One region of the Psychrosphaera sp. 1_MG-2023 genome, then DNA from elsewhere that is predicted to be linked to it. Evidence: predicted binding sites of a transcription regulator. Region 1 holds the regulator's gene; the other holds the start of a gene.
The links. Region 1 encodes MetJ, which represses methionine synthesis genes. Its sites were predicted from a motif close to TAGACGTCTAGACGTCTA; they were not measured.
Positions count from the first base shown of each region.

Region 2: a site for MetJ is predicted at 1,845-1,862, ahead of metK (methionine adenosyltransferase). Genes of this name have one in related genera too.

Region 1 is NZ_JAUORW010000019.1:80,188-86,878, forward strand. Features, by position in the region: gene metF (methylenetetrahydrofolate reductase) at 1-606, opposite strand, end outside; gene Q4575_RS16575 (aspartate kinase) at 615-1,739, opposite strand; gene metB (cystathionine gamma-synthase) at 1,750-3,042, opposite strand; gene metJ (met regulon transcriptional regulator MetJ) at 3,304-3,621, shown strand; gene pyrE (orotate phosphoribosyltransferase) at 3,800-4,441, opposite strand; gene rph (ribonuclease PH) at 4,460-5,173, opposite strand; gene Q4575_RS16600 (DEAD/DEAH box helicase) at 5,305-6,691, opposite strand, start outside.
Region 2 is NZ_JAUORW010000014.1:120,461-127,151, forward strand. Features, by position in the region: gene Q4575_RS14340 (ABC transporter permease) at 1-433, shown strand, start outside; gene metK (methionine adenosyltransferase) at 578-1,729, opposite strand; gene Q4575_RS14350 (M3 family metallopeptidase) at 2,381-4,540, shown strand; gene trxC (thioredoxin TrxC) at 4,625-5,062, opposite strand; gene Q4575_RS14360 (TusE/DsrC/DsvC family sulfur relay protein) at 5,071-5,400, opposite strand; gene Q4575_RS14365 (DsrH/TusB family sulfur metabolism protein) at 5,410-5,679, opposite strand; gene tusC (sulfurtransferase complex subunit TusC) at 5,692-6,063, opposite strand; gene tusD (sulfurtransferase complex subunit TusD) at 6,060-6,419, opposite strand; gene Q4575_RS14380 (Bax inhibitor-1/YccA family protein) at 6,687-6,691, opposite strand, start outside.

The sequences.
Region 1 (6,691 bases):
TCCAGCGGCAACGCAACGGTCCCTAAATCGTAAATAGGTTTCTACGTCAAAGAAAAATTGCGTAATTGCTCGAGTCGCCCCAGCGTCTATTTTACGTTTTAAGTTGATCAAATCTGCTTGTGCATTGCGTGCATCTGGATGCACTTCTGGGTAAGCGGCTACTGAAATTTCAAAATCGTTTTCTTTTTTCAACAACTTAACTAAGTCTGTCGCGTACATATGCGGAACAGTAGAGTTGTCTGGCAAGTCACCACGTAACGCCACAATATGACGAACGCCGTGATCCCAATAATCTTTAGCTATTGCTTTCAACTCATCTTCATTTGCGTCTATACACGTTAAATGAGCAGCCGTTGCAAGATTTGTTTCTTTTTGAATGCGTTTTATTACATCGTGAGTACGGTCACGTGTGCCTGAACCTGCACCGTATGTAACTGATACAAACTTTGGATTAAGCGGAGTTAAACGCTCGATAGAATTCCACAATGTGGTTTCCATTTCTGCTGAATTTGGTGGGAAAAATTCAAATGAAACGTCGATCTTACCTTTAATGTCCAACAAGTTGTTGTTGATGGATTCTAGCTGTTGCGCATGATGAAAAGCCATGACGCCTCCTAATATAATTCTGTTCTTGGATTTCCTGTGCCAGATGCTGCGACAGCAATCTGCAGGATATATTTATTCAAATCTATGTTTACAGCGGTCGCGGTGACAATTGCACCTGCGCCCGGGCCTCGAATAACAAGCGGGTTATTCAAGTAAAAATCAGTTGTTAATGTGAAAACATTATCCGCTGGCGTAAGTTGGGTAAGCGCATTATCAAGTGGCAACGACACTAAACTCACCTCGCCTTCGGCTACATTGCCGTTAAAAGTGGCTTTTGCTTGATAAGCTAATTTCTGACCGACTTTTTTAGCTGCCGCGCTTTTCTCAGCCATAAACTGGTCAATCGCTTCAGCATTGTTCCAAAAGTCATTAAGGTCACCGTCTAATAAAGACTGGGGTAATAACGGCGATACTCTAATGTCTTCTAGGTTTAACGAATATCCTGCGATACGCGCCAAAATTAATAATTTGCGTTGAACGTCTGTCCCAGATAAATCGTCTCGTGGGTCAGGCTCGGTCATACCGACTTCTTTTGCTTGTTTGATTAAGTCAGTAAAACTTTGTTCACCGTCATAATAACTTAATAAGTAGGACAAGCTACCAGAAAAAACACCGGTTATGGACTGCAGTTTATCACCCGCTTGCAGTAAGTCACTTAAGCTAGACTGCACAGGTAACGCCGCGCCTACTGTGGCATTAATACCCCAAAAACACCCATTCGCTCTGAATGTATTGATCAACAATTTATGGCGTTCTGTTGATTTAGTTAAAGGGATTTTGTTAGCTGAAATAACATTCCAGCTACGTTCAGCAAATTCTAAATAACGATTTGCAACAATATCGCTGGCTGTGAGATCTAAAATAACCAAGTTTGGTAACTCTAAATCAGACAACGCACCAATCAGCTGATGTAAGTCCGCAGCTTTAGATAACTGAGCATATTGATTTAATTGTTCAATACCAAGACCATTTTTATCTAACAAATAGCGAGTCGAATTAGCAACAGCAACAATTTTAACGTTAGCAACATTTTTAAAACGAGATCTAAGCTCAGCACTACCGTCAAGCCAGACCGAGCCAACAACACCACGCCCCAATACAACAACATTAATTTCAGTAAGGTTATTTGACATTATCTACTCCCTACCACAATGCCGCGAGCGCAGGACTGAGTCGGCAAGCCGCTGAGTCTACCGAATCATCGTCTAATACTTTTTTTAAACCAGCTTTAGCAGAACGTCCCGCCGCATTTGGTGTATTTTTTTCAATGTTCGCAACGGATAAAGCCTGTATTACGTCAGCAACCAAGTCTGCTTTATCTTCTATCCCAACCGAGAAACGAACAAGTTGAGTCGTAATTCCAGCCGTTAATTGGGCTTCTTCATCCATTGCCGCATGTGTCATTGTTGACGGATGACAAACCAAACTCTCGGTGCCACCTAATGATTCCGCTAATGTGAAGAGCTGCAAATTTTTGATAAACGAATTAACGGTGTTGATATCCCCGTTTAATTCAAAACTCAACATTCCAGCATTGTAATTTTGCTGACGATTCGCTAGTTCATGATCCGGATGTGAAGGTAATCCAGGGAAATTAACGTGTTTTACCAATTCGTGCGCATCGAGCACTTCAGCAATAGACTGGGCATTTTTACTGTGTTGCTTAATTCTTAACGGCAAGGTTCTGATCCCGCGCAATATTAAATAACTGTCGAACGGAGAACCGGTAACGCCTGTATTATTTGCCCACCAAGCTAATTGCTCATGATCGTCAGCACTCGCACAAATTACAGCGCCTGATACAACGTCTGAATGACCGTTTAAATATTTTGTGCTTGAATGCACAACAATGTCGGCACCAAGTTTTAACGGCGTCTGACCAATTGGCGACAAAAACGTATTATCTACAACAGTGCGTGCGCCAACCGACTTAGCGGTCGCTGATAATTTTTTAATGTCAGTAATACGAAGTAACGGATTACTTGGGGTTTCAATCCAAACAATACTCGGTTTAATTTTTTGAATTTGTTGTTCGATATCGTCTGCATAATAGTCAAGCCAGACTAATTTGAACACACCGCGCTGAGCAAAACTGTCGAACAAACGATAGGTGCCGCCGTAACAATCCTGTGGCGCAACAATCACATCATCTTTTGACAACAGATTTAAGACTAAGTTGATTGCCGCCATGCCAGATGACGTAACCACCGACCCGACACCGTACTCAAGTTCGGTTAATGCATTTGCTAACAAGTCACGGGTAGGGTTGCCACTGCGGCTGTATTCGTAAGCCGGGCGATTGTTTAAGTCTTCAAACTTGTAGTTACTAGCCATATAAATTGGGGCAACAACTGATTGGTGATTTTTATCTGTGTTTAAACCGGTTTGCACGGCTATTGTTGCTGCTGCGAAATCTTTATTTGCTAAGTTACTCATGTTCATTCCAGACTTTTATACGTTTAGATGGCTAAACCATTCAAGATGACTAGACTATAAACTGATTAATTTTTATGTCAACAGTCTAGACGTCTAAACTTTTAGAAATCGATAATTTGACTAATTAATTTAATCCAATACAATTTGCCGGGTCTTTAACTTATATCTTTCGATTTTGCCCATAACGTCCTAATACTTCCAAAGACGAGTTCGAAGTGGCAAAAATGTTAAAAAAGAATTACTGAACATCGCAGGTGTACTATGGCTACGTGGAATGGCGAATACATTCATCCTTATGCAGAACATGGAAAAAAAGCGGAAAAGGTTAAAAAAATAACCGTCTCAATTCCGCTTAACGTTTTAAAAGTATTAACCGACGAGCGAACTCGACGCCAAGTGAATAACTTGCGGCACGCTACTAATAGCGAATTGTTATGTGAAGCATTTCTACACGCGTTTACAGGCCAACCTTTGCCGGCCGACGGTGATTTGTCGAAAGACAATCCTGAACAAATACCTGAAGAAGTGCGCAATATTTTGATAGAGATGGGAAAAGCGATCCCTGAAATCGAAGATTAGTTATTTTAGTTAGTTCGACTAAATACAACCGAAATAAAAAAAGCCATCAAATTTGCATTCGATGGCTTTTTTATTAACGTTCGTTTTTGCTATTTATATTAACGTTTGATTTTAATATGAATACGCCTGTTAGCAAAATGACTGATAAACAAGACTTTTGCCCAACAGTACCTTTGTCTTAAATACCGTAGTTTGTACGATACGCTTCCACTAAAGGTAAATAGTCAGCATAAGATGGCGTCTTAGCCAAATAAGTAATTACGTCTGCTAATGTCACGATTGATATGACTTTTGTACCAAAATCGCGTTCAACTTCTTGAATCGCAGACAATTCGCCTTTGCCTTTTTCCTGGCGATCTAAAGCAATTAACACCCCAGATAAATTAGCACCATGTTGCTGAATGATCTCCATCGATTCACGAATCGCCGTGCCCGCTGTGATCACATCATCCACTAACATGATGTCACCTTTAAGCTCAGATCCAACTAAACTTCCGCCTTCACCGTGGGTCTTTTTCTCTTTACGATTAAAGCAGTATGGCGTGTCAATATCGTGATGATCAGCCAACGCAACCGCCGTTGTAGTCGCAATTGGAATGCCTTTATAAGCAGGGCCAAACAATACGTCAAACTTGATGCCAGAGTCGACCAATGCAGCTGCATAAAAACGACCTAAACGCGCGAGATCACGACCGGTATTAAACAAACCTGCATTAAAGAAATACGGACTCGTACGGCCAGATTTTAAGGTGAATTCGCCAAACTTTAAAACTTGTTTTTCTAGTGCAAATTCAATAAATTCAATTTGATAATCTTTCATGTGGTCACCTAGTATTACTTAAGCAATCGCTTTTTTCTGTTCATCGATAAGTTCGCCAATCGCATTTTTAGCTAAAGCTAACATTTCTTGCATTTCGTCAAACGTAAATGGTTCTTCTTCTGCCGTGCCTTGTACTTCGATTAAACGACCGTCTTCGGTCATTATCACATTCATGTCAGTATCAGCCTCAGAATCTTCAAGGTATTCTAAATCGGCAATTGGCGTGCCTTTATAAACACCAACTGAGATAGCCGCAATAAGGTGTTTAAGCGGATTCGTTTTAATGATGTTTTCTTTACGCATATAGTTAATTGCATCAACTAACGCCACACAAGCACCTGTAATTGACGCAGTACGTGTTCCGCCATCAGCTTGGATAACATCGCAATCAACGGTAATGGTATTTTCGCCTAGCGCCGTTAAATCGACAGCGGCACGAAGTGAACGAGCGATGAGACGTTGAATTTCCATTGTACGGCCAGACTGTTTGCCACGCGCAGCTTCACGGTTGTTACGAGTATGAGTCGAACGCGGTAACATACCGTATTCCGCCGTTACCCAACCTTTACCTTTACCTTTCATAAAACGCGGTACGCCCACTTCAACGGTCGCATTACATAATACTTTTGTATCGCCAATCTCAATTAAAACTGAACCTTCAGCGTGTGCTGTAAAGTTACGTGTGATGGTGACTGGTCGAATTTGAGAAGTTGTTCTGCCGCTTGGACGCATGTTAATACCCTATTAAATTTCTTGAAAACGTAATATACCAACAAAAGGTGTATACCTAAATTACGTTTGTAAATTGTTTATATAAAAAAGGGCAACGATACGTTGCCCTTAGATTAACCTAGATGGTTAAATTATTTTTCTGAACGACGTCCACGATGGCCTTCACCACCGCCACTGCGTCCGCCGTCACGACCACGACCACGTCCGCCACGGTCATCTCTACCGCGTCCGCCGTCACGACCGCCACCGCCTTCACGACGACCAACACCTTCACCACCACGAGGGTCAACTTTAAGGTCAATCGTTTGATTACGGATCTTAGTTTGCTTCAACTTCTGTTGTACGTCAGCTGGCATTTCTGCTGGTAACTCAACAATTGAAAAGTTAGGAGCAAGTTTGATGTTGCCGATGAAACGAGAGCTAATGTTCGCTTCGTTTGCAATTGCACCAACGATATCTTTTGGTGATACGCCATGCTCACGACCAACTTCGATACGGTAAGCTTGCATCTTCATACCTGGATCACGTCCACGTCCGCCATCACGGCCGCCTCTGTCACCACGGTCATTGCGATCACGAGGACCACGATCGTTACGGTCACGAGGACCTCTGTCACCACGATCATCGCCGTTGTTGTGACCAGGCATACCTTTACCAGTAACCTGTAGAGGCGCTTCTTGTTGCGCTAAGTACGTTAACGCACCTGCAACTTCAGCAACATCCATTTGATGCTCTTCAGCATACTCAATCGCTAATTTTTGGAAGAATTCTAATTCTTGAGAACCCAATGCATCTGAGATCTTTTCTTTAAACGAAGAAACACGTAATTGGGTCACTTCTTCATTTGAAGGCGCTTCATAAGGTAAAATCGTTTGCTTGGTTTCGCGTTCAATCGTTTTCAATAAACGACGTTCACGTGGCGCTGCAAACAAGATTGCATTACCTTTACGTCCCGCACGACCCGTGCGGCCAACACGGTGAACATAAGACTCAACATCATATGGTAAATCGTAGTTAATAACGTGACTAACACGTTCAACGTCGATACCACGAGCAGCAACGTCTGTTGCGATGATGATATCTAAGCGACCTGATTTTAAAGATTCGATACATTGTTCACGATGCGACTGGTTCATATCACCATTAAGTGCCGCTGCCGCATAACCTCTTGCCGACAATTTATCCGCAAGTTCGCTGGTGCTAATACGTGTTTTAACAAAGATGATCATACCGTCGAATTGGATCAATTCTAAAATACGAGTCAATACGTCAAGCTTTTGGTTGTTATTAACAATCCAATATTGCTGCGTAATGTTTGAGTGGCTCGCCGTTTTAGGCTTAATGCGCACTTCTTTAGGATTTTTTAAGTAGTTTTTAGTTACTTTTAAGATCTGTGCTGGCATCGTTGCTGAGAACAAAGCAATTTGTGCTTGTTTAGGAACATGCTCCATGATCCATTCAACATCGTCGATGAAACCCATACGCAACATTTCATCAGCTTCGTCCAAAATGACCATT
Region 2 (6,691 bases), on a different contig from region 1:
ATGGATAGTCATTGCTATTTCGGGTTCAGTATTTGCCGGATGTGATTTTATATTCGATTTCTATATGTTGGGCTCGTTTTGGAACTTATTACTTGTCGCTGTTTTAGGGGCGATGTCGTTAATTTCATTAGGTCTGTTGTTGTCTTCTCGCAGTCGCAGTGAAGAATTAACCGGTGGGTTGCTAAATTTGGTCACCTGGCCAATGATGATCTTATCCGGTGTTTGGTTTTCATTGGAGGGGAGCCCTGAGTTTATTAGACAAATATCCTACTTTTTGCCATTAACTCATCTGGTGGAAGGGGCTCGAGCCGTGATGATAGAAGGCGCTGACTTTGTTGCATTGTCCACGCACACTATTCCATTAGCGGTGATGACATTTGTTTTTCTGACAATTGGCGCGCTTATGTTTCGCTGGGACGGTGACGGTCGTTAAGCGACTTGCTGAGTTATGATAACAGCTCACTATTGCAAAAAGGCACTTATTGCGATAGTGAGCATTGGATAAAACGGTAGCAATAAAAAAGCCCCAGTGACCATTTATTAGACGGTTATCTGGGGCTTTTTTAATTTTGCTTTTTTACCAACCAACAGACGCTTTAAGCGCTTCAACTTTGTCGGTTTTTTCCCAAGGGAATTCTTCACGACCGAAGTGCCCATAGGCTGCGGTCGCTTTATATATTGGACGTTCTAAGTCAAGCATTTGAATCAAACCGTATGGACGTAAATCAAAGTGTTCACGAACAAGTTGGATAATTCTATCTTCTTCAAATTTACCCGTGCCAAATGTTTCAATACTGATTGACGTTGGCTCAGCAACACCAATTGCATAGGAAACTTGAAGTTCGGCTTTGTCAGCTAAACCAGCAGCAACTAAATTCTTGGCAACATAACGAGCCGCATAAGCAGCCGAACGGTCAACTTTTGATGGATCTTTACCAGAGAATGCACCACCACCGTGACGAGCCATGCCGCCATAGGTATCAACGATGATCTTACGACCTGTTAAACCACAATCACCCATTGGTCCACCGATGACAAAACGACCTGTTGGATTAATGAAAAATTTAGTTTCTTTCGTTAACCATTGAGCCGGTAATGTTGGCTTTATGATAGTTTCCATAACCGCTTCAACAAGATCTGATTGGGTAATAGAGTCACAATGTTGAGTCGATAAAACAACGGCGTCGATCCCAACTGGCTTGCCATTTTCGTAGGCAAAGGTAACTTGTGATTTAGCGTCTGGACGCAACCACGGTAGTGTCCCGTCTTTACGCACTTGCGCTTGACGTTTAACTAAACGATGAGAATATTCAATTGGCGCAGGCATTAAAACTTCAGTTTCATTACATGCATAACCAAACATTAAGCCTTGGTCGCCGGCACCTTGTTCACTAGGGTCTGCTCTATCAACACCTTGGTTAATGTCTGGCGATTGTTTGCCGATGGTATTTAAAATGGCACATGAATCTGCATCAAAACCCATATCTGAATGCACATAACCAATTTCTTTTACGGTATTGCGAGTTAATTCTTCGATATCAACCCAAGCGCTAGTAGTTACTTCACCACCAACCATGACCATACCGGTTTTAACGTATGTTTCGCAGGCAACTCGAGCTTTAGGATCTTGCGCTAATATTGCGTCAAGTACAGCGTCAGATATTTGATCCGCGATTTTATCCGGGTGTCCTTCAGAAACAGATTCTGATGTAAATAAATGTTTTGCCATGAATAATTTCTCTCAGATGAAAACTTATTTTGAAAATTAGTGTGTTTAGCTATTTTGATTATTAGCCAAAGTTACGTAATTTTAATCCAAAAACAGTGCTAACACCTAATACTTTTTTACATCTAGACGTCTATACGTATCTAATGTTGCTTTCAATGCACCTATTTAGAGGGGCTGGTTTGATTTAAAAAATAAATAATTTGATGATAAAACGACATTTGTTTATTAACAAAAAGCACGTAAAGCGAGGAGACAAGTTGATAACAGGCACTATTTTGTGCCATTGCTCACAATTAATAAGTCAATCGGCCAGAATTAAACACAACAAAAAGTGCGTTAATTTTGTTGAATTTCGACCACATTAAGAAGGTAAGCAGAGCGACTCAGGAGACAAATCCGATAAATATGGTACTCAAATAAAATGGGCTTATTGTCCAATGCCTAATGAATATATCGATAGGCTTGTTAAGGCTTAGAATTGGGATAAGGCGTTGTTTTACTCAGTTTGGCCATAAAACTTGAACGTTTTTACGAAAGGATAAAAATCTTTACAAAGTTCAGCTTGTAAAATAGGTCGTTGAACACGCAAACCCTTGCAGGTAGGTGTTGCCTCTGATTATATGTTTGTAACAATAACAAAAGGTTAATCTAATGAAAAAATCGATAAAACTTGCAGTTGCGGTCGCTCTGCTTGGTGGCTTAACAGCTTGTGGCGGCAGTGATGTTAAATCACCTGTTGCTGAGGTATCTGCAGCGCAAAATACCACAAACACTATTTTGAAACCATGGACAGGTCCATTTGAAGGTGTACCAGCGTTTGACACTGTAAAACTTGACGATTTGATACCGGCTTTTAAAATCGCAATGAAATCGCATTTAGCTGAAGTTGAAGCAATTGCGAATAATAAAGCGCCGGCTACTTTCGAAAATACTATCGTTGCATTAGAAGCCGTTGGTGAAGATTTAGATCGCGTATGGACATACTACGGAATTTGGCGTTCAAACATGTCGTCACCGGAAGTACGCGAAGTGGGTAAAGAGTTATCACCATTAATTTCTAAGCATTATTCTCAGATTAGCCAGAACGAAACATTATTTGCTCGGATCAAAGCCGTTTACGAAAGCAAAGAAATGAAGACGTTACGTAAAGATCAACAACGTTTAGTTGAAAACAGCTACAAAGGTTTAGTCCGCAGTGGCGCTAAATTATCTGCTGAAGATAAAGAACGTTTTGCTGCTATTAACCTAGCTTTGGCAGAGCTACACACTAACTTTGGTAATAACGTATTAGCCGACGAAGAAAACTATGTTACCTATTTAAATGAGTCACAACTTGGTGGGTTACCGCAGTCGGTAATCACAGCGGCTGCATCTGCTGCAGCAGCGCTGGGTAAAGAAGGTCAATACGCAATTACCAACACGCGTTCTTCGATGGACCCGTTTTTAACGTATTCAGACGAGCGTGAGTTACGTAAAGAAGTATGGAACAAATACTATAGTCGTGGCGATAACGGTGATGAATTTGATAACAATAAAAATATCGCTGAAATCCTAAAGTTACGCCATGAGCGTGTTCAATTACTCGGTTATAAAAATTACGCTGAATGGCGTCTTGAAGACCGTATGGCGAAAAATCCTGAAAACGCATTTAATCTCATGAATGCTGTTTGGCCTGCCGCGATCGCTCGCGTAAAAGAAGAAGTTGCGGATATGCAAGCCGTAGCAGATGCTGAAAAAGCAAATATCAAAATTGAACCATGGGACTACCGTTTTTACGCCGAAAAAGTGCGTAAAGCTAAATACGACCTAGATTCAGATGAAGTGAAACAATACCTACAACTTGATAACTTACGTGAAGCGATGTTCTATGTTGCTGGTAAGTTGTTTGACTTTAAATTTGACGCGGTCAAAGAGGGCTCTGTTCCTGTCTTCCATGAAGATGTAAAAGTATGGGAAGTCACTAAGCTATCTACTGGCGAACATGTCGGTGTCTGGTATCTAGACCCATACGCTCGTAAAGGCAAACGCTCTGGTGCATGGGCAACCTCATACCGCAGCTTTACAACTTTCCAGGGTAAAACCAATGTATTGGCGTCAAATAACTCTAACTTCATCAAGGGTGAGGCGGGCAAACCAACACTTATTTCTTGGTCTGATGCAGAAACCTTATTCCACGAGTTTGGTCATGCTTTGCATTCACTGTCGTCTCAAGTTGAATACCCATCGCAAAATGGTGGTGTTCGTGACTACACTGAATTCCAGTCGCAATTGCTAGAACGTTGGTTAACAACGGATCCGGTTATTGATAACTACCTAACGCATCAAAAAACAGGTAAGCCAATTCCTGCTGATCTAGTGGCTAAAATCAAAAAAGCAGCAACATTTAACGAAGGGTTTAAAACCACGGAGTATCTTGCGTCTGCAATAATTGATCTTAAATTACACAGCATGGACCCGGCGGGTTTAGATGCAGATAAATTTGAACGTGAAACACTCGCTGAAATGGGTATGCCGTCTGAATTAGTTATGCGTCATAGAACGCCACATTTTGGGCATATTTTCTCAGGTGAAGGTTATTCTGCTGGTTACTACGGTTATATGTGGGCAGAAGTATTAACGTCTGACGCAGCTGAAGCATTTGAAGGCTCACCAGGTGGTTATTACGACAAAGGTATGGCGAAGAAGTTGGTCGACCATTTGTTCTCTGTACGCAACGCTATTGACCCTGCAGAGGCGTATCGTTTGTTTAGAGGACGTGATGCTAAAGTTGAAGCACTAATGCGTGACAGAGGCTTCCCAGTGCCAAAATAGGTATTGGATTACTCTGAAGTATTAAAAAAGGTTAGCAATTTTGCTAACCTTTTTTGTTTTTAACCCAATTATATACGCCAAAAACTATCCGATATGCGACTGCAACCAACGCGTTAAGTCTTGTGGTGGCAATGCCCCAGAGACTCTATCAACTTCTTTTCCTTGCTTAAATACGATTAAGGTTGGAATACTACGAATATTAAACATGCCTGCGCTCGATTGAGCGTTTTGAGTATTTAATTTGCCAAAGCGATAGGTGTGTTTAAAGGCCATGGCGGCTTGCTGAAAGTGTGGCGCAAAAGACTTACAGGGACCGCACCAGTCAGCCCAAAAGTCGATTACGACAGGTAGGTCATTGTTCTGGATAAATTTAAAGACGTTGGCGTCTGTCAGTTCAATTGGTGCGCCCAAAAGTAATTTGTTTTTACATTTGCCGCAAATGCCATCCGCTTCAATCTTATCTTCAGGTACGCGATTTTTAGCAAAACAGGTGGAGCAAGTTATAAACATTGATGTGGTCACGGTTTTTCCTAAATACATTTAGCTGGTTTTGGTAGCCCTGCAATTCGAGTCGCTTGTTTTGCAGGCCCTTTTGGGAACAATCGATAAAGATAAATACTGTTACCTTTATCTGCCCCGAGTTCTTTTGCCATCGCTTTGACTAATAGACGTATAGCCGGGCTGGTTTTAAATTCGATATAAAAATTTCGGACAAAATTAACCACTTCCCAGTGATTATCTGTCATTGTGATGTTTTCTAATTCTGCGATATGAGTGGCTAGTTCTATACTCCAATCGTCTAAATTGAGCAGGTATTCATGTTTATCTGTTTCATAAGAAGTGCCGTTAAATTCGATCATGGTGCTTATTTACCAACTTAATATATTATTTGCGCTTTCACAAAACTCGACCCACTGCAGGTCGTTAATCATTTCAAAGTGTTCATTTTCCCTTATATGTCGGGCGCTACAGTCAAGTTCTCGAGCGAAAAAGCTGATGTTATCTATGGGTTTTATCGTAGGCAACCTATACACAGCGTCCTGAGTAAATACCACTTTGTCGCCACTAGACAAAAGTTGTTTCACGTTGTTCCATTGATCGGACGTAAATAAGATGTGCAAGCTATTTGTTGTGGTCATGATTATTTCAACTTAAATAACGTAAATGTGTTTGGCGTTTTGTTTTAACTGAATAATGCCGCCGGGGTCTAATGTCAGTACGCTTGGCATCACATTTTTTTTATGGAATCCCAACTTGTTTAATGACTTTTGGCAAACGAATGTTTCTTCTATATCGTACATTTCAAGTAATTTAAAGGTGCTCAAATAGTCTTTCTGACCTATCAGTTCGGGGGTTTGCTCAATTAAACACTGAGTCACGCCTAATCCTAAAAATAACACACTGACCCGTTGGTCAAATGCGCCAAAAATCAAAGACAAATCCAATGCTTCTTTACCAGCTAACGCATTCAACGCACTTTGTGTATGGATGATTAATATGTCGTTTATGACTTGGTCATTCATTTAAACTGCACCATTTTGTCAGACTCAGTGGTGAGCTCAGCAAATTCAGCTAGGCCGGAAAGGGTAAAGCTCGGGTGCAGTGCATTGGCATTAACACCGCGTTTTTCCGCCGCAGTCACGCACATCAATAGCGGGATATTATGTTGTGAATTTAAGTTAACTAATTGCGATTGACCATTGAGCTCATCAGAGGGCATATCCAAATTATTAGACCCGTTTAATACTGCGTCTTGATACAAAAAAACCGCTGTAATTGAATTTCCACGGTCAATGGCCGCTTGAGCAAATTGGCAGGCCGTCGCCACACTCTGGTGAGACCAAGGCGGGCAATGTAATACGAGAATAAAGCGATTCATAAAACACTCATTAATGAATTCAAAACACAATGTAAGGGTAGTGCCGTCATTGTATTACATCTACCACAACTTGCTAATACTTTACGTTAAAAAAGAATACTGAATTAAATCTGAAATTAGGGCACGGAAGAAAGCGGCGACAAACAATAAACAAGCTATAGAGTAAATCATTTAAGTGATTGGTCAGGTGTGAAAAACAATGGCGAAAAAGTGGCAAAAAAAAGCCTCACTATGTGAGGCTTTTAATGATTAAGTAAGGTAACGAAATTAAT